Regions from separate parts of the Planococcus sp. 1R117A genome, predicted to be linked through region 1. Evidence: riboswitches for the same ligand, from Rfam matches in the RefSeq annotation. Region 1 holds a riboswitch; each other region holds the start of a gene.
What was found. Region 1 has a riboswitch for S-adenosylmethionine ahead of ACSFXN_RS15335 (MetQ/NlpA family ABC transporter substrate-binding protein). Riboswitches for the same ligand answer to the same signal wherever they lie in the genome.
Positions count from the first base shown of each region.

Region 2: linked by a shared signal. The riboswitch ahead of metK (methionine adenosyltransferase) and the one ahead of ACSFXN_RS15335 (MetQ/NlpA family ABC transporter substrate-binding protein) in region 1 are both predicted to bind S-adenosylmethionine.
Region 3: linked by a shared signal. The riboswitch ahead of ACSFXN_RS04235 (LLM class flavin-dependent oxidoreductase) and the one ahead of ACSFXN_RS15335 (MetQ/NlpA family ABC transporter substrate-binding protein) in region 1 are both predicted to bind S-adenosylmethionine.
Region 4: linked by a shared signal. The riboswitch ahead of ACSFXN_RS05195 (transporter substrate-binding domain-containing protein) and the one ahead of ACSFXN_RS15335 (MetQ/NlpA family ABC transporter substrate-binding protein) in region 1 are both predicted to bind S-adenosylmethionine.

Region 1 covers NZ_JBPRLO010000005.1:132,324-136,719, reverse strand. The annotation lists gene ACSFXN_RS15345 (methionine ABC transporter permease) at 1-43, opposite strand, end outside; gene ACSFXN_RS15340 (methionine ABC transporter ATP-binding protein) at 30-1,058, opposite strand; gene ACSFXN_RS15335 (MetQ/NlpA family ABC transporter substrate-binding protein) at 1,124-1,933, opposite strand; SAM riboswitch class I at 2,029-2,141, opposite strand; gene ACSFXN_RS15330 (LTA synthase family protein) at 2,539-4,396, opposite strand, start outside.
Region 2 covers NZ_JBPRLO010000002.1:848,249-852,644, forward strand. The annotation lists gene ACSFXN_RS09600 (alpha/beta fold hydrolase) at 1-160, opposite strand, end outside; gene ACSFXN_RS09605 (gamma carbonic anhydrase) at 265-798, shown strand; gene metK (methionine adenosyltransferase) at 851-2,062, opposite strand; SAM riboswitch class I at 2,260-2,372, opposite strand; gene pckA (phosphoenolpyruvate carboxykinase (ATP)) at 2,609-4,198, shown strand; gene ACSFXN_RS09620 (alpha/beta hydrolase family protein) at 4,372-4,396, opposite strand, start outside.
Region 3 covers NZ_JBPRLO010000001.1:915,550-919,945, forward strand. The annotation lists gene ACSFXN_RS04230 (sodium:solute symporter family transporter) at 1-452, opposite strand, end outside; gene ACSFXN_RS04235 (LLM class flavin-dependent oxidoreductase) at 570-1,961, opposite strand; SAM riboswitch class I at 2,083-2,189, opposite strand; gene ACSFXN_RS04240 (GNAT family N-acetyltransferase) at 2,512-3,060, shown strand; gene ACSFXN_RS04245 (maltose acetyltransferase domain-containing protein) at 3,146-3,706, opposite strand; gene ACSFXN_RS04250 (MmgE/PrpD family protein) at 4,326-4,396, opposite strand, start outside.
Region 4 covers NZ_JBPRLO010000001.1:1,101,638-1,106,033, forward strand. The annotation lists gene ACSFXN_RS05190 (amino acid ABC transporter permease) at 1-661, opposite strand, end outside; gene ACSFXN_RS05195 (transporter substrate-binding domain-containing protein) at 683-1,498, opposite strand; SAM riboswitch class I at 1,626-1,730, opposite strand; gene solA (N-methyl-L-tryptophan oxidase) at 2,073-3,212, shown strand; gene ACSFXN_RS05205 (DUF4317 domain-containing protein) at 3,426-4,396, opposite strand, start outside.

The sequences.
Region 1 (4,396 bases):
TCACCGGCAGCCATTGTTCAACGAATGTATTAAATCTTTCCATATTGATCATCCCATTCCTCAATCACTACACCCTTGAATTTTAAAAACTCCAACGAGCGGCCAACTTCTTCTTTTGCTCCTGCAATATGCACATCCAGGTTTCCAATGACCCCATTTTTCAATTCCATGATGTTCGCCGTTAAAATATTCGGCTTTACATCAAATTCTTTTGCCATAGCGGCAAGAACCGGATCTCCTGTAGCTTCTCCGCGGAACGTCAGACGCAGCACTGAACCGCTTTTCTTCAGGTTAGCGACAAACTCCTTCGACAATTTCCGCTGCGAAATCGTATTCAGGAAACTCCGTGTCGTTTTATGCTGCGGTTTTGAAAACAAATCGATTACCGGACCGTCTTCCACAATTTCACCGCCGTCCATCACATAGACATGGTCGCATATTTTCTGAATGACATGCATTTCATGGGTGATCAGCAAGATAGTGATGCCGAATTCCGCATTAATCTTCAGCAGCAAATCCAGAATCGATTCGGTGGTTTCAGGATCGAGTGCGCTCGTCGCTTCATCGCTGAGCAAGACATCCGGCTCTTGTGCAAGGGCACGGGCAATGGCGACACGCTGTTTTTGTCCGCCTGATAATTGTGCCGGGTAAGCGTTTTTCTTTTCTGTTAAGCCGACGATCTCCAGATACTTTTCCACTCGCTTTGGAATTTCCGCAGCTTCCACTCCGATCAGCTTTAAAGGAATGGAGATATTCTCTTCGACTGTAGCCGTCCGAAGCAAATTGAACCCTTGGAAGATCATGCCGATATTTTTGCGTTCTTCCAACAGTTCACTTTTCGACAGCTCCGTAAACTCCCGGTCATTCAGCCGCACTTTTCCAGCGGTTGGAGCTTCCAGTAAATTCACGCAGCGGATCAACGTGCTTTTCCCGGCTCCGCTATAACCGATGACGCCATGGATTTCCCCTTTTTTCACATGCAGCGATACATCGCTCACTGCCCGGATAACTCCTTTTTTCGATTTAAATTCTTTTGAAACATTCTCTAGTTGAATCATGCTCGTTACACTTCCTTCTAAATAGGAAAGGCCCGTGGCATAAATGCCACGCGGCTCTCCGAATTTTACCAGATTGGCAATACAGACCCATCGAATTCTTCTTCGATAAAGGCTTTGACTTTATCAGACTGATAAGCCGCGTTCAGCTTTTCAAGTACAGCGTCGTCTTTATTTTCTTCTCTTACCACAATATGGTTGACGTACGGAGAATCGCTTGATTCCAATAAAATCGAATCTTCAAGTGTATTTAATCCTGCTTCAATCGCCCAGTTTGTGTTGATGGCTGCTGCGTCCAGTTCGCTTAACTGCTTCGGAATCTGCGCTGCTTCCAGCTCGATAAACTCAAGTTCCAGCGGGTTTTCTTCTACATCAAAAACCGATGCCGTTTCTTCCGTTCCTTCTTTCAGCGTGATGACTCCCGCTTCTTCCAGGATGAACAAGGCACGGGCGCCGTTCGTTGGATCGTTCGGCAAACCGAATGTTGAGCCTTTCGGCAATTTTTCAATGGAGTCATATTCGTTCGAATAAACGCCCATTGGATTTAGAATCGTTGTCGCGCCAGGCACCAGAGTTGTTCCATGATCTTCATTGAACGCTTCCAGGAACGGTTTATGCTGGTAGCTATTGACGTCCAAATCACCTTCAGAAAGCGCCGTGTTCGGCAGCACATAATCGGTAAAGACTTTCAGCTCAATTTCCAGTCCGTCTTCTTTAGCGACTTCCGATACGACTTCCATGATTTGCTCATGGGGACCAGAAGTAACGCCCACCACTAATTTTTCTTCGCTCAATTCAGTGGACTCGGTATTGCCGCTGCACCCTGCCAATAAACCTGCTGCAATAGTTAAAGCTGTAAAAACACCTAGTTTTCTCATTTTAATATCCCCCAATAGTTTTTTAAGCTCGAAATACGAAAAAGCCTCTCTTTCCATAAAGAAAGAGAGGCACAAATTTATCGTAAATTCATCCTCTCTTATCTTTCAGAACTTTTCAGTTCTGCTGGATGTAGCACCTTTCCATGTGATTAACATGGATGGTTGCCGAGCTTCATAGGGCCAGTCCCTCCGCTACTCTTGATAAGAGATTAGTTGCTTATTCAATTGCGAAACCTTATTGATAAATTTAGCGCATTAACACGTCAAAGTCAACGTTTTCTTAATATTATTTTTTCTTAAAATTGTATAACAATAATCATCGGCATTTCACTTCAACCAAAACTTCCGATAAACTGGAAACAAGTGTTCCATTTTCAGTTGTGCCCGTTAACGGACCAAGGATCAGATTCAAACTTCACAATTCTTTACATCTTCTTTGCAATAGATTATCAATGCTTTGAGATACTGTGGTTAACAAGCAAAAGAAGGCGTTGGAGAACCGGGTGAAAATTGCAGTGATTGGAGAAATTCGCAGGAAAAGAAAAAGAGGCTATCTCTAAAGCCAGCAAAAGCCGGCTTCTCAGATACCTCTTCTATTTCATCAGTTATTCTATTGGTTCGACTGGTTCAACTGGTTCAACTGGTTCAACTGGTTCAACTGCCGGTTCTTCAACCGGCCCTACAGCAGGTTTGTTCAAGTAATTATAGTCGGCTGGATCAATGGGCTTGAATCCATCAGGTGTATAGAATCTCAGCAAGTCGCCGTTGACTACCCGGTCTGACAGCTGCAATTCGTAATTCCCGTACTGCTGGAGTTTTTGCGCTTGTTCCAGTTGATTCTCATCGATTGGCAACCCGGTTTCAGGGTCATAGAAGGTGTCACCAATTGAATAGATCTCCGGACTGGCATAATCACCATTTCTGAAAGTCACCAGTTCTTCATGTTCATCGGACAATAGATCTGTACCGAACTGGATGTAATTCTGTGTTTCAACTCCAAGCAAATGCATCACAGTCGGCAGAAGGTCGATTTGGCCGCCATACGTATGGTTGATGCCGCCTTCCATGCCTGGCACGTGGATGAACAGCGGAACCCGCTGCAGCTTGGTGTTTTCAACTGGAGTGATTTCTTTTGAAAGCACTTGTTCCATCGCTTTATTGTGATTGTCGGAAATTCCGTAATGGTCGCCGTACATCACAATCATCGTGTTATCCGCTAAACCGGATTGTTCCAGATCCGCAAAAAACTGCTGAATCGCTTCATCCGCGTAGCGCGCTGTCTGGAAGTAATTATCGACACTTGCATCACCCGTCGTGCCTTTTCCGATTGTCGTCAACTCCTGGTCGATTTTATAAGGGAAATGGTGCGACACCGTGATGAATTTCGAATAAAAAGGCTCCGGCAATGTGGCCAGCATATCTGCCGACTGCTCAAAGAACGGCTTATCCATTACGCCGTATTCTGCCATATCTGCTTCAGTCAAGCCGGTATAAGACTCAATATCAAAGAAATGGTCATAGCCAAAGGATTTATAGATTTCAGAGCGATTCCAGAAGGTACCGTTGTTGCCGTGGAAGACAGCAGATGTATATCCTTTATCTTTCAAAATGGCAGGAGCTGACTGATACGTATTGTCGCTTTTCGTGATAAAAGCCGATCCTTTGGACAAACCGAATAGCGAGTTTTCCAGCAGGAATTCCGCATCCGCTGTTTTACCTTGAGCGGTTTGATGGAAGAAATTATCGAAATACAGCGTATTTTGATCTTTAATCATTGAATTTAAAAACGGAGTCACTTCTTCCCCGTTCAATTTATAGTCCATCAAGAATGTCTGCATCGATTCCAGATGCAGGTAAACGACATTCATCCCTTCAGCTGCACCGAAATATGCTTCATTTGGAGCTGCATGATTGGATTTTGTGTAGTTCAACACTTCTGTAACTTCGTCGCTGTCAGCCAATACTCGTTGAGAAGAGGATTTAAGCGTTTCAACTGTGTCATAAAGAGCGTAATTATACATGCCTAAATACTTCACAATGTAACTTCTGTCAAAACCGCGGGTCAATAATTCCGGCCGGTCTGCTTCCGCCAAGCCAAGATTGAAGAACGAAACGGCCAATGCGATGGTGATGACCGGAAGGACAGTTTTGGTTTTGAAGTTGCGGGACTCTTTCTTGACTCTTTTCGAAAATACTAAATATGCCAGTAAAACAACATCCACAAAGAAAAGTAAATCGGTCGGCTGTATCAGTGTAGCGATACTGCCTCCTAAATCGCCGAAATTCTGTGTTTGAAACATTGTCGGCAACGTGATGAAATCACTGAAAAATCGGTAGTACACCACGTTCGCATACAAAAAGACAGACATGAGGATATAGATTACTAGGAGTGATATGTACTTTCGCGTACCTTTAAAAAAGAGCGACAAGCTTAAAAGCAACAGCGCGGATCCGAGTGGGTTG
Region 2 (4,396 bases), on a different contig from region 1:
GCGCACTTTTCCCATGGCCTGGCAAATCTCCTGTAATGACGTGAAAATTCTCAGAACGCCATTGATCGATTTGCCAGGCATAGCGAATATGGTGTTCATACGCGCTGTGCACGAGCACTATAACTGCCTTTGCTTGTCCTTTCGCTTCCCATTTCCACATCTGCTGTACTCCTTTCTTCATCCTTTATCCAACCAACAGATTTGACCTTTGCAACAAATTTGTTACGATTATAGATATCTTATCTTTTTTAACGGAGGTTTTCCATGATTTACCCATTCAACGGCAAGCACCCATCCATTCATCCATCCGTATTCATTGCGGACCATACAACAATCACCGGTGATGTGACAATTGGTGCTGAATCATCCGTCTGGTTCAATACCGTCATACGCGGTGACGTCTCTCCGACTATCATCGGAAACAAAACCAATATCCAGGATTTATGCATGCTTCACCAGAGTCCAGGGAAAACATTGATTCTTGAAGACAATGTTACGATTGGCCATCAAGTGACACTCCATAGCTGCATTATCCGAAAAGGCGCACTGATTGGCATGGGATCCATCATATTAGACGGCGCTGAAGTTGGAGAAGGCGCATTCATCGGAGCTGGAAGCCTCGTTCCGCCCGGCAAAGTTATTCCGCCCGGAATGCTGGCGCTTGGGCGTCCAGCGAAAGTGGTCCGTGAACTCCGGGATGATGATAAGCAAGATATGGAACGCATCGTCCGGGAGTATGCGGAAAAAGGTGCTTACTATAAATCATTGCAAAAAAATTATATCGAGCAAGAAAAATAACAACAAAAAAGACGATCAGGCATTTTTGCCTGATCGTCTTTTTTGTTGTTTTTTAAGCTTGTCCATTAAAGATGCCTGATTGTTCTCTAAGAACTTCCACTTTATCTGTACGTTCCCATGGAAGGTCGATATCGGTGCGTCCAAAATGTCCATATGCTGCTGTCTGTTTGTAGATCGGGCGTCGAAGGTCAAGCATTTTGATGATTCCAGCCGGGCGCAAATCGAAGTTTGCACGGACTAGATCGTCCAAAATTTCTTCGTCGACTTTGCCTGTTCCAAATGTATCAAAAGCGATTGATACTGGATGAGCTACGCCGATTGCGTAAGCCAATTGCACTTCGCAACGATCTGCCAAGCCTGCCGCTACGATGTTTTTCGCTACATAACGAGCTGCATAAGCCGCTGAACGGTCCACTTTCGTCGCGTCTTTTCCTGAGAATGCGCCGCCGCCATGGCGTGCAAAGCCGCCGTAAGTATCAACAATAATTTTGCGCCCTGTAAGGCCCGCATCTCCTTGTGGACCACCGATTACAAAACGGCCAGTCGGGTTAATGAAGTATTTTGTTTCATCATCCATCAAATGTTGAGGGACAACTTCATTGATGACATATTCTTTGATGTTGCGCTGTATTTGTTCAAGTGTCACTTCCGGGTGATGCTGTGTGGAAATAACGATGGTGTCCACGCGAAGCGGTTTATTGTTTTCATCGTATTCGATGGTAACTTGTGTTTTGCCATCGGGACGCAAGTATGGAAGTATTTCTTCTTTGCGCACTTGAGCCAATCGGCGTGCCAATTTATGGGCTAGAGAGATTGGTAGAGGCATTAATTCTTCCGTTTCGTTGCACGCGAATCCGAACATCAGACCTTGGTCTCCTGCTCCGATATCGTCTAATTCTTTATCAGTCATTTGGCCTTCACGCGATTCAAGCGCTACGTTTACTCCAGCAGCGATGTCCGGTGATTGCTCATCGATAGATGTCAGAACTGCACTTGTTTCTGAGTCAAAGCCATATTTAGCACGTGTATAACCGATTTCCCGTACTGTTTCACGTACAACTTTCGGGATATCAACGTAAGTGGAAGTCGTAATTTCCCCTGCAACAAGCACTAACCCTGTAGTTACAGTGGTTTCGCATGCAACACGTGCATTGGGATCTTCTGCTAAAATGGCATCCAGGATTGCATCTGAAATCTGGTCACAGATTTTATCCGGATGTCCTTCTGTTACTGATTCTGATGTGAATAATCGACGGTTTTTCAAAATGTGTTTCCTCCTTATATCCTGCGAGATTGCTCTCGAAATTGATACGGTACTCGTTTCCCATGTCAAGTCCGTTCCGTGAGGATTGAACTTCAAGCCGTTGTGGCCTTTGTACACGAGGATTAAGGGCAATTTCATAAAAAAATCCCATCCATCATTTGCATGTGGAAAGGAGAAATCATCATAAGCACCTTTCACTCTTATCGTCCAAGGTTGAGTTCCTTGCTTCAGGTTTGGCACCTTCTCTGCAATTTGCAGCAGGTTGCCGGGTTTCATAGGGCCTGTCCCCTCCACCAGCTCGGAATAAGAGTATCCGTTCAATTTTTCATCATACGGAAAGTATAATGTTATGTCAACGTTTTTCAATCAATCTTTCCACATTAAATCATTAATTGGTTATAATAGGTGATTCAAGATCATAAAATGTATTTTTTTCATTACAATCAGTTATTAGTATAGACTAATGGGCTCAATGTGTTATACTAATGTTCGAATATACATCCTCCCCATCACCATGGGAATAACCGAAAAGGAAGGTACATATAAATGAATCCAGTGAACTTCGCAAACAACTTAAAGGATCTTTTAAATGGCCAAAATGTGCACGTCCAGCTTTCAGTTCCGCAATTAGTGGAAGCGGCAACATCACGTGGGGAAGCCGTATTGACTCGAGAAGGCGCTGTAAAAGCTGAAACCGGCAAATATACAGGCCGCTCGCCTAAAGACAAGTATATAGTAGAAGAAGACATTTCAAAAGACAAAATTGATTGGGGCGCTGTCAACCGTCCGATTTCTTCTGAGGTTTTTGAAAACTTATATAACAAAGTAATCGAGCATTTGAAACAACAAGATGCATTATATGTTTTCAAAGGCTTTGCAGGAGCAGACCCAGAGTCTCGTTTGGCTATCCAGACGATCAATGAGTACGCTTGGCATAATCTGTTCGCCCACCAATTGTTCATCCGCCCGACTGCAGAAGAACTGGCGGCGCATGAAGCGGAATTCACCGTTGTCTACGCCCCGACATTCCAAGCGGATCCTGCAGTGGACGGCACTGATTCTGAAACGTTTATCATCGTTTCTATGGAGAAAAAAATCATTCTGATCGGCGGCACTGAATACGCCGGCGAAATGAAAAAATCCATCTTCTCCATCATGAACCACATCTTGCCTGAAAAAGGCATTCTTCCGATGCACTGTTCAGCTAACGTAGGCCAAGAGGGCGACGTAGCATTATTCTTCGGTTTATCCGGAACAGGAAAAACAACTTTATCTGCTGATGAAGACCGTAAATTGATCGGCGATGACGAGCACGGCTGGTCGGATAATGGCGTCTTCAATATTGAAGGCGGCTGCTATGCGAAAACCATCAATCTTACACGTGAGCACGAACCTCAAATCTATGACGCCATCCGTTTCGGTGCTGTTCTTGAAAACGTTGTCGTTGACGAAGATACACGCATCCCGGATTATCACGATGGATCATTGACTGAAAATACACGTGCCGCTTACCCGATCCAGGCAATTGATAATATTGTGGATCCTTCGGTAGCAGGGCACCCAAAAACAATCGTATTTTTGACAGCTGATGCTTTCGGCGTGTTGCCTCCAATCAGCAAATTGACGAAAGAACAAGCAATGTATCATTTCTTAAGCGGCTACACATCTAAACTGGCTGGAACAGAGCGCGGGGTTACTTCTCCTGAAGCGACATTCTCAACTTGCTTCGGATCACCTTTCCTTCCTTTGCATGCGACTGTGTACGCTGAAATGCTTGGACAAAAAATCGACGAGCATGGCGTTGATGTATTCCTTGTAAATACGGGCTGGACTGGCGGCGAGTACGGAGTCGGCAGCCGTATGAAATTGTCATACACACGCACAATGGTGCGTGCTGCAATCAAAGGCGAACTTCATGATATCGAAACTGATAAAGAAGAAATCTTTGGCCTGCAAATTCCAAAACAAATAACTGGCGTGCCTTCTGAAATCTTGAATCCGCGCAATGCATGGGCAGACAAAGAAGCTTACGACAAGAAAGCAAAAGAACTTTCTCAGGAATTCCAAGAAAACTTCAAAAAATTCGGCACCGTTTCAGCTGACATCAGCGTTCAAGGCGGACCGGCAAAAATCTAATAAGCAAGCTAAAAAGCTATCCTTTATGGATAGCTTTTTTCATTGAAAGTTCACAAATTTTATTTATCTACATATAAAACGATATTCAGTGAAATCTCTTACTCCTGTCTCTGCATTGTACTTGTATCGCTGCACTAGCTTCTTCGCAAAGGTAATGGCCGAACTTTCGGCCATTACCTTTCGTGCCTTCTCATCCAT
Region 3 (4,396 bases), on a different contig from region 1:
GCGAGCCCGACATTCTGGCCCACAATATAGTAGATATTGAACAATACTAGAAGCGCCACGATCACCTGCAATGTTTTGCTGTTGTAGCGGTTGCCTAGCCATTGCGGAAGCGTCAGGCTGCCGCCATTCTTCTGGCCATAGCGCCAGAAAGTCTTCGTGAACAGCAGCAAACCGAGCCATGTCACGCCAAAACAGCCAATGGTATACCATAATGTCGATAATCCATATGTATAGGCCCAGCCGGGAACCCCAAGAAATAAATTCGCACTCGCGTAAGAGGTGCCGAAGCTCATGCCGACAAGCGCCGGGCTTATCTTGCCTTTGGCAAGAGCGAAGCCTTTCATCGAACCGCTGTGAACAGCGCCTTTCTTACCGAGCCAAGTCGTCCATGCAAAATAGCCAATAAGCATTACGATGATAAATGGAAGCAACCATGTTGTGTCTTCACGCATTGCCATCTTCTCCTTTCCGTTTCGGTTTTGGATAGATTTTATTCCATAGAGTCAGTCCGGCGATCCAGAAAACCGCGACACTGATCCAGTAAGCTGTAATCATGTCCATTCCCCCTTCTAGTTTTCAATTGGCTGATGCAATTGCTTATAGCTGGCACCAGGATGCGTTTCTTTCAATCCGGTCTGGCCTTTGCCGTAAATTTTTTCGCGGTACGTGCCTTCTGCATATTCTTTTTGGACAAGGCCGCGCTCCTGCAAGACCGGAATGACAAGTTCGACAAAGTCCACGAAACTTCCAGGGGCAAGGGTATAAGCAAGGTTGAAGCCATCGACACCTGTTTCTTCCACCCAATGTTCGATTTCATCCGCGATTTGTTCCGGCGTCCCTACTGCAACCGGCCCTCTGCCGCCAATTCCGACAAACGTGGCAAGTTCACGGATGGTCCATTTGCGGTCCGGGTCGGCGCGCGTAAACACTTCGACTGCCGATTGCATGGCGTTGCTTTGGATATATTCCAAAGTTTCGTCTGGATCGTATCCGGAAAAATCGATGCCCGTCCAGCCGCCGAGAAGTGCAAGGGCCCCTTCATAGCTGACATAGCTTTTCAGTTCCTCGTATTTCGCTTGCGCTTCCGCTTCTGTTTTTCCAACGATGGCGGTGAACGTTGTGTAGACGATGACGTCTTCTGGATTGCGGCCGTTTGCCTGGATGCGTTCACGCAATGCGGTTACCCCTTTTTTCACGACTTGGGTGGTCGGGCCGGCTGTGAACACCGATTCCGCATGCTTTGCCGCAAACTCACGGCCGCGCGGTGAAGCGCCTGCCTGGAACAGAACCGGCGTACGCTGCGGCGACGGTTCCGACAAATGAGCTCCAGGAACTTTGAAATATTCCCCTTCATGCCGGATGTCGTGCACTTTTGACGGGTCGGTGTATACTTTCGCCTGTTTATCACGGACGACGGCGCCGTCTTCCCAGCTTCCTTCCCATAGCTTATAGCAGACTTCCAAGTACTCCGCTGCAAAATCGTAGCGCTGATCGTGGTTCATCTGGTCTTCGAGCCCAATATTGAGTGCCGCGCTTTTCAGATAGGAAGTCACGACATTCCAACCGATGCGCCCTTTCGTCAAATGATCCAATGTCGACATGCGCCGCGCAAATGTATAAGGATGTTCATGACTGACCGAAGCGGTAACACCGAAACTCAAATGTTTGGTGACCGATGACATCAGCGGCACGACCAGCAGCGGATCATTGACTGGAGACTGGACCGCGTTGCGAAGCGCAGCATCCCGGGAGCCATTATAAACATCATAAGTACCCAGCACGTCCGCCAGGAACACCGCATCGAATTTCCCTTTTTCCAACAGCTTGGCAAGTTCAATCCAGTATTCACTGTCAGTGTAGGTATGGGAACGATCGTCTTCATGCACCCATAATCCAGGGGACTGATGCCCACCCGCACACACCATTTCAAATGCGTTCAAGTAAATCCGTTTCTTCGTCATATATATTCCTCCTCATTTTTATTCATTAAATTTGTGCGGTGCCGTCTGCTGAAAAATATAAAAAGCCCTCTTTTTCTCAACGAACGAGAAAAGAGGGCTGCATAAATGGACAGGATCCGCTCTCTTATCTCCCAAGAAAAAATCTTGCTGGAATTAGCACCTTTCTGACAAATGTCAGAGGTTGCTGAAGCGTCAACGGGCCAGTCCCTCGGCTTCTCTGGATAAGATTATTAAATTTAAATCCAATCATAATACTAGGAAATCAAGAAGTCAACCAAACATTTTAAATTGTTCGACTATTTTTATGGTATTCATTTACAGATTATCTATGAAACCTTTTCCTTGCGCCTTTTAAAGCGCTTTCAAAAATTCTCAATCTTTTTATTTTACTGCAAACTTTTTTCACATTGTTTATTGCCATCCATTTTCAAAAACTCTAAGATGAAAGTACTAGAGGTTAAGGGGTTGAGGTTATTGCGTACAATAGGCAGGTTTTCAATAAATGAGGTGTGCAAAAATCACAAACGCTAAGGAGGCTGACATGACAACCATTACTTCAAACCTTTTTACCGGAGAAAAGCTGAAGCTTTCACTGCCGCGAGAAGAAGACACAGACATTATGCTGAAATGGGGAGAAGACGCTGACTATATGCGGAATATCGATACGGAGTTCGCCCTTCCCCGCAACCGGGAGCAACTGGCAAGCGAAGGTGCGCCAAATCCTAATGAAGCCTATTTCCGGCTAAGAACAATTGACGGGGACCGTTTGATCGGCTTTACCGTCATCCATTCGATTGAATGGAATAACCGCGCCGGGATGATGGCCATCGGCATCGGGGATGCTGCAGACCGCAGCAAAGGCTACGGATCGGATGCGCTAAAGCTGATTCTCCGCTACGCTTTTCATGAATTGAACCTGGATCGGGTCGGCCTGGAAGTGATCGAGTACAATAAAGGCGGTATCCGGGCTTATGAGAAAGCAGGTTTTCAAGTGGAGGGCCGCAAACGCTCGATGGTGTACCGCGATGGCAAACGCTTTGACGTCATCGTGATGGGCACTTTGCGCCCGGAATGGGAAGCAATTCATTTTGAAAACTGAATACCAACAGTCCGGCATCGAGTGAGATGCTGGACTGTTTTAATGTTGCAGAAATTGCTGCAGTTTTATTAGTATTTTTCACTGGCTATTGTTCCAGTTGTTTGATGACTCTTGCCGGATTTCCTCCGACAAAGACACCCGCCGGCACGTCTTTCGTAACAACCGCACCGGAAGCGATGACGGTGTTGTCCCCGATTGTTATGCCAGGATTAATCACAGCCCGTCCGCCGATCCAGACATTTGCTCCGATCGCAACCGGCTTCCCGAACTCCAATCCTGCGTTTCGTTCTTTCGCATTCAGCGAATGTGTCGCTGTGTAAATATGGACGCCCGGCCCCATCATACAGTTTGCTCCGATCCGGATTTCGCAGACATCCAATAAGACGCAGTCAAAATTAGCGTAGAAATTCTCGCCAACATGGATGTTATAGCCGTAATTGCAGTGGAATACCGGTTCGACTTCCAGTTTGTTTCCCGTTGACCCAAACAGTTCCTTTAATAAGCCGGTTCTTCTGTTGGCATCCGTTTCCAATGACTGATTGAACAGCCGGGTCAATCTCCGCGCCTGGAGTCTGTCACTCAGCAGTTCAGGGTCAGTCGCATCGTAAAGCGCACCTAGCAGCATTTTCTCTTTCTCGCTTCTCATGTGATCCTCTCCCATCTATGGCTCTTTTTTATATCATCTTACTTCTCCAGCCAAATGGCTACAGAAAAAAATCAATTGCCATAGATAAATGAACCTCGGAGACAGCCTAAGAAAGAGCCTTTGTTTTAAAGGCTCTTTCTTAGGCTGTCGAGAAACTCTTATTCTCTTTTTTCATTTCGCTCTAGGACGGACGCTTTCCGTGGGGTGCGGCCCTAAGCCTCCTCGCTCGCTGGCGAAGACCTTGTGCTCCTGCATCGCTGCGCTAGCTTCGTCGCAAATGAACGGGGCAAATTGCTTTTGCCCCGTTCATTCCCTGCGGGGTCTCAGGACTCGCCCTATTCCCACAGGAGTCGCCGCCTTCCGCTACATTCAGCTTCCTTTTGTTACCTTTAGAGATTCTCTGGAATAGGGAGCTGATTCGGAAAGCTCTTTAATGTTTGTTCCTGCTCCTTAGATATGGAGCCAACCAGCGGAGAAAACCGTACTGCTCCTGCATCGCTTCGCTGCTTCGTCGCAAAGACTTGGCTTCACAAACCTCGGCCAATGTCTTCCCATCTGGTTAGCGGAATATCGGTTAAGGGATTATCACCCATAGAAGTTCTATCTTTCTCTTTTTGTATCAATTGTATATTTTTTCAGTATCGGCTTTCGTCAATTCGATCAATTCCGACAAATCCGCTTTTTCATCGA
Region 4 (4,396 bases), on a different contig from region 1:
CTACTGCTATACAAAGAATCCAGTAGACAATCGATACCGCGATATACACTTCAAAGAATGCTAACCCGCGGGAACCGAGAATTTTGGCTTGCCCCATAATGTCTATAACGCCAATAATGAAAACAAGAGAGGTATCTTTGATGGTGCTGATAAACATATTCCCAAGGTTAGGTATGGCTACTGTCAAAGCTTGCGGGAAGATGATTTTAAGCATCATCTGTGCAGGGCTCATGCCTATCGATTTAGCAGCTTCAAACTGCCCGCGATCAACCGATTCAATAGCAGAACGGATCGTTTCGGACAAGTATGCTCCCAAATTTACGGAAAACGCCAATAGCGCATAAACTTCGGGTGGAATGCTGTTGACGTCCGCCGATTGGAGCCAGCCGTATTCAATCTGCAAGTAATAAATAATTTTCGGTATGCCATAAAATACGAGATAGATCTGAACCAATAAAGGGGTCCCTCTGATAAACGATACGTAAATGGATGAAATCACCCTTAATACCGGGACCCGGTAAATTTTGATGAGGGCGGTGGCCACGCCAATAAACAAGCTTAAAATCAATGAACCTACCGCAATCCCTATGGTGATGGGCAGCCGCGAAATAATTGCAGGAAAGCTTTCTATTAAAAAATTGATATCCAGTAAATTCTCCATTGCCTCTTCCCCTCCACAAACCTATTCAGGGATGTACTCTCCGCCAGTCCATTTTTTCGACAGTTCAGCTAAAGTGCCATCTTGCTTGAGTTCTTCCAAAACAGGATCAATCAGTGCCTTCAATTCTTCGCCCTGCTCCCCATTTTTCAATACGATTCCCATATCATCATTAACCAAAGGCTGGCCGACAATTTCAACGTCCAAATCATTCTTCTCCAAGACTGCATCAATCATGATCGGGTCGTTTACATAAGCATCAAGCCGGCCGTTTTGCACATCCTGCAAAATTTCTGAAGGGTTGCCGCTTTCGCTGTACTTCAAATCAATCGCTTTTGCCGCTTTTTTGTTGTACTCCTCAAGCAACAACGTGTAAGAATCTCCAGCTAAAGCGCCGATTTTCTTGCCTTCTAAATCCTCAATGGTTTGAATATCTTTCCTTCCTTCTTTCACAGCAATAACGGTTTCCGCTGCAAAATAGGATTCATCGGTGAACAAATACTTTTCCTGGCGTTCCGGCGTTTTCGCGACTTGATCGGCGATGGCCTGAATTTTATTGGATTCCAGCGCCAGGAACATGCTGTCCCATGGAACAGCGGTGAATTCGAACGTGTAGCCGTCCAATTTCTCATCGACCGCTTTGACCACTTCTACATCGTATCCGGTCAGTTCGTTGTTCTCATCCGCAAAAGCAAAAGGCGGATAATCGTTTTGCGTTCCGACCAGAATCACTTGCTCGCCTGTAGCACTTGCTGCTTCTTTTGACGAACATCCGCTTAGAATGCCGCCTGCGCCTAGCAATAAAACCAGAGAAAGGGATATGTACTGTTTTCTTTTCATGTTAAAACTCCTTTGTTGGTAAAGAGAGTCGCAAAGTTCTTTCATACTCAAAGCTTTGCGCTGCTTGAATGAATGAGGCCAAAAAACACAAAAAACCTATTCCGATAGGAAATAGGTTTTAATCTAGATCTTATCTTTCAGAGCAAACGCTCTGCAGGAATTAGCACCTCTCATAAAAAATGATGGTTGCTGGACGTCATCGGGCCTGTCCCTCAGTCTCTCTTGATAAGTTATTTAATTTTTACATAATACAGATAGTATTTTACATTGCCCGTTCTGTCAAATACATTTTTCTCTATTTCGAATTTTTACCGCTTATTTTTTATGAAAACAGAAAGAATATGATCGAAATACACGAGCTCATTTTACTGGCCAGCGCTGCAGTTGCGGTTGAAATCTCTGCAAAGAGGGCTTCCTCTGCCCTACTTCAAAGTTTGAACAACCCATTTGACAATAATTCGAATCTTAAATACTATCTAATAATACTTCTTATGCCTTTTTACTAATTCACTTTATGCTGTCCTGACTTTCTGAACAATGGCCCAAATTTAAAGAAGAGCGGAGCGAACTGGCAATGACAAAAGAACCTGTATATGATGTAGCCATCGTAGGTGCGGGAACGATGGGAATGGCTGCTGGCGCCTTTTTGGCGAAACAGAATGCAAAGACCCTGCTAATTGATGCCTTCGACCCGCCGCACATTAAGGGAAGCCATCACGGGGACACTCGCTTGATCCGGCATGCTTATGGTGAAGGCAGACAATACGTGACGCTTGTGAAGCGTGCCCAGCGATTATGGGAGGAACTCGAACAGCAGACAGGCTACAAAATTTTTGAAAAAACCGGTGTTCTTGGACTTGGCCCGAAAGATTCGCCTTTTCTGCAAGAAACAATCGCGGCTGCTCAGAAATATGATCTCCCTTTGGAAATCTTAAACGGCCAGGAAATCCAAAGCAGGTGGCCTGGTTTTTCGGTGCCGGACCACTTTATTGGGTGCTTTGAAGCAGGATCGGGAATCATTTACAGCGAGGCGGCCATCCGGGCTTACAAGGAAACCGCTCTTAAAAACGGAGCGGACCTTGTCTCCAATACACCAGTGCGGGACATCGACATGAATGATGCAAATGGGATAAAAATTTCGACCGACCATACTGCCTTTTATGCAAAAAAAGTGATCATCACTGCCGGTGCCTGGGCCGCAAAGTTATTGCCGGAGTTAAGCCTTCCGATTCAGCCGACACGCAAAGCCGTCGGCTGGTTTGATGCCCCTTCCGATCTGTACAGCGATGCCCACTTTCCGGCCTTCTTTATCGAGGACGGGGATAAAAAAGCTTATGGTTTCCCTAATTTGAACGGCGCCGGCCTTAAAATCGGCAAATCTGATGGCGGACAGCTGATTGACCCGGACGTGCATACCCAGAACTTCGGACTGTATGAAAGTGATGAAGGCGACTTAAGGCATATGCTTCAAACCTATATGCCTCAAGCAAATGGCACATTGAATCAAGGAAAAACCTGTCTGTATACAAACTCGCGCGACCATGATTTTATCGTTGATTATCATCCAGACCATCCGCAAGTCATTTTTGCCTGCGGCTTTTCGGGGCATGGCTTTAAATTCGGCAGCGTAATGGGAGAAGTATTGAGCCAAATGGCGTTGGAAGGCCAAAGCACCTTTGATATTTCCATCTTCTCTCTCAAGCGATTCAATTAGTGAGTTTTCTTATAGCTAGTACTTAAGGATATAGACAGAAAAAAAAGCACCTCTTATGAGATGCTTTTTTTCCTGATTTAATTTGATGGACGAAGAGAGCCTAAAGAGAATTTGCAACTGTCTTCACCAGTAAACATTTTATTTCCCGGGAAATATACGATATTTTAAAGCCTAAAAACAGTGTATTTCAGCTGGTAAGGATTGCTCAAATCGCTACTCCAGCTGCTCTTCCTCAAGCAGTTTAAACCCTTCAATCATCGTGTCTTCTTCCACTTCGATCAAGATGCAGCGTTTGCCGTTATAATTGACGCCTTTGACGTATCGTAAGTCTTGCGGGCTGATTTTGATTTCCGCGACTTTTGTGTTGATTTTGATCGACTTGGACGCATAGCTTGGCACGACGTGGCTTGCTTTCATTTCGTAGTTTTTGTCTTCCACCACTTGCTGGAAGGCCCTTTCCACTTTTTCGCTACTTACATCTTTGACGCCGCTCGCCTTCAAGACACGTGTCACTTCTACCGTATCCAAAACTGGCGGCTCCTCATCTTCATTCTCAGCTTCTTTTTCCACTTCCAGCATGAGATTGATCTCATCATAGAGACCGGCAAGGGTTCTTGAATCTACTTCTTCTCCGATTACGGCTTTGACGATTTCCTCAAACACCGCTTTGTCTTCCTCGGCGGTCATGATTTCATTGCCGTTTAAGACGTTCTCGATAAACTGGAAATCTGGTTTGTTCGCTTTGCCCGAAGCATAAACGATGTGATGAATGTCCGCGGCATTGTCCGTGAAGCTCGGGAACAAAAATCCGCCAACTGGAGAAGCCAATTTAATGACGGGATCGACCAACACATTTGACTTGAATTCTTTTTCGACAAAGTCAAACACCAGTGAACTTTTCGGCAGTTCAGTCTGGTTCATGCTGCCGAGGATAAACGGCGTGGTATACACTTCATCCCGCATGTCGATTTCCGTTTCATCTGCCTGGCGCTTCGTCGTTTTGAAATACGTTCCGCGAATAAACGTGATGACCATATCTTTTTCATACGGTTTTTCTTCCACCATCTTCAAGGCAATGCGCTGCATATTCGCCTGCCATTCCGCCACATCCTCTGCCTCAAGCCCTTCATACAGGAGCCGCTGCGTATGCTCTGCCTGTTCCTCTTCCTGCGGCTGGAACTTCA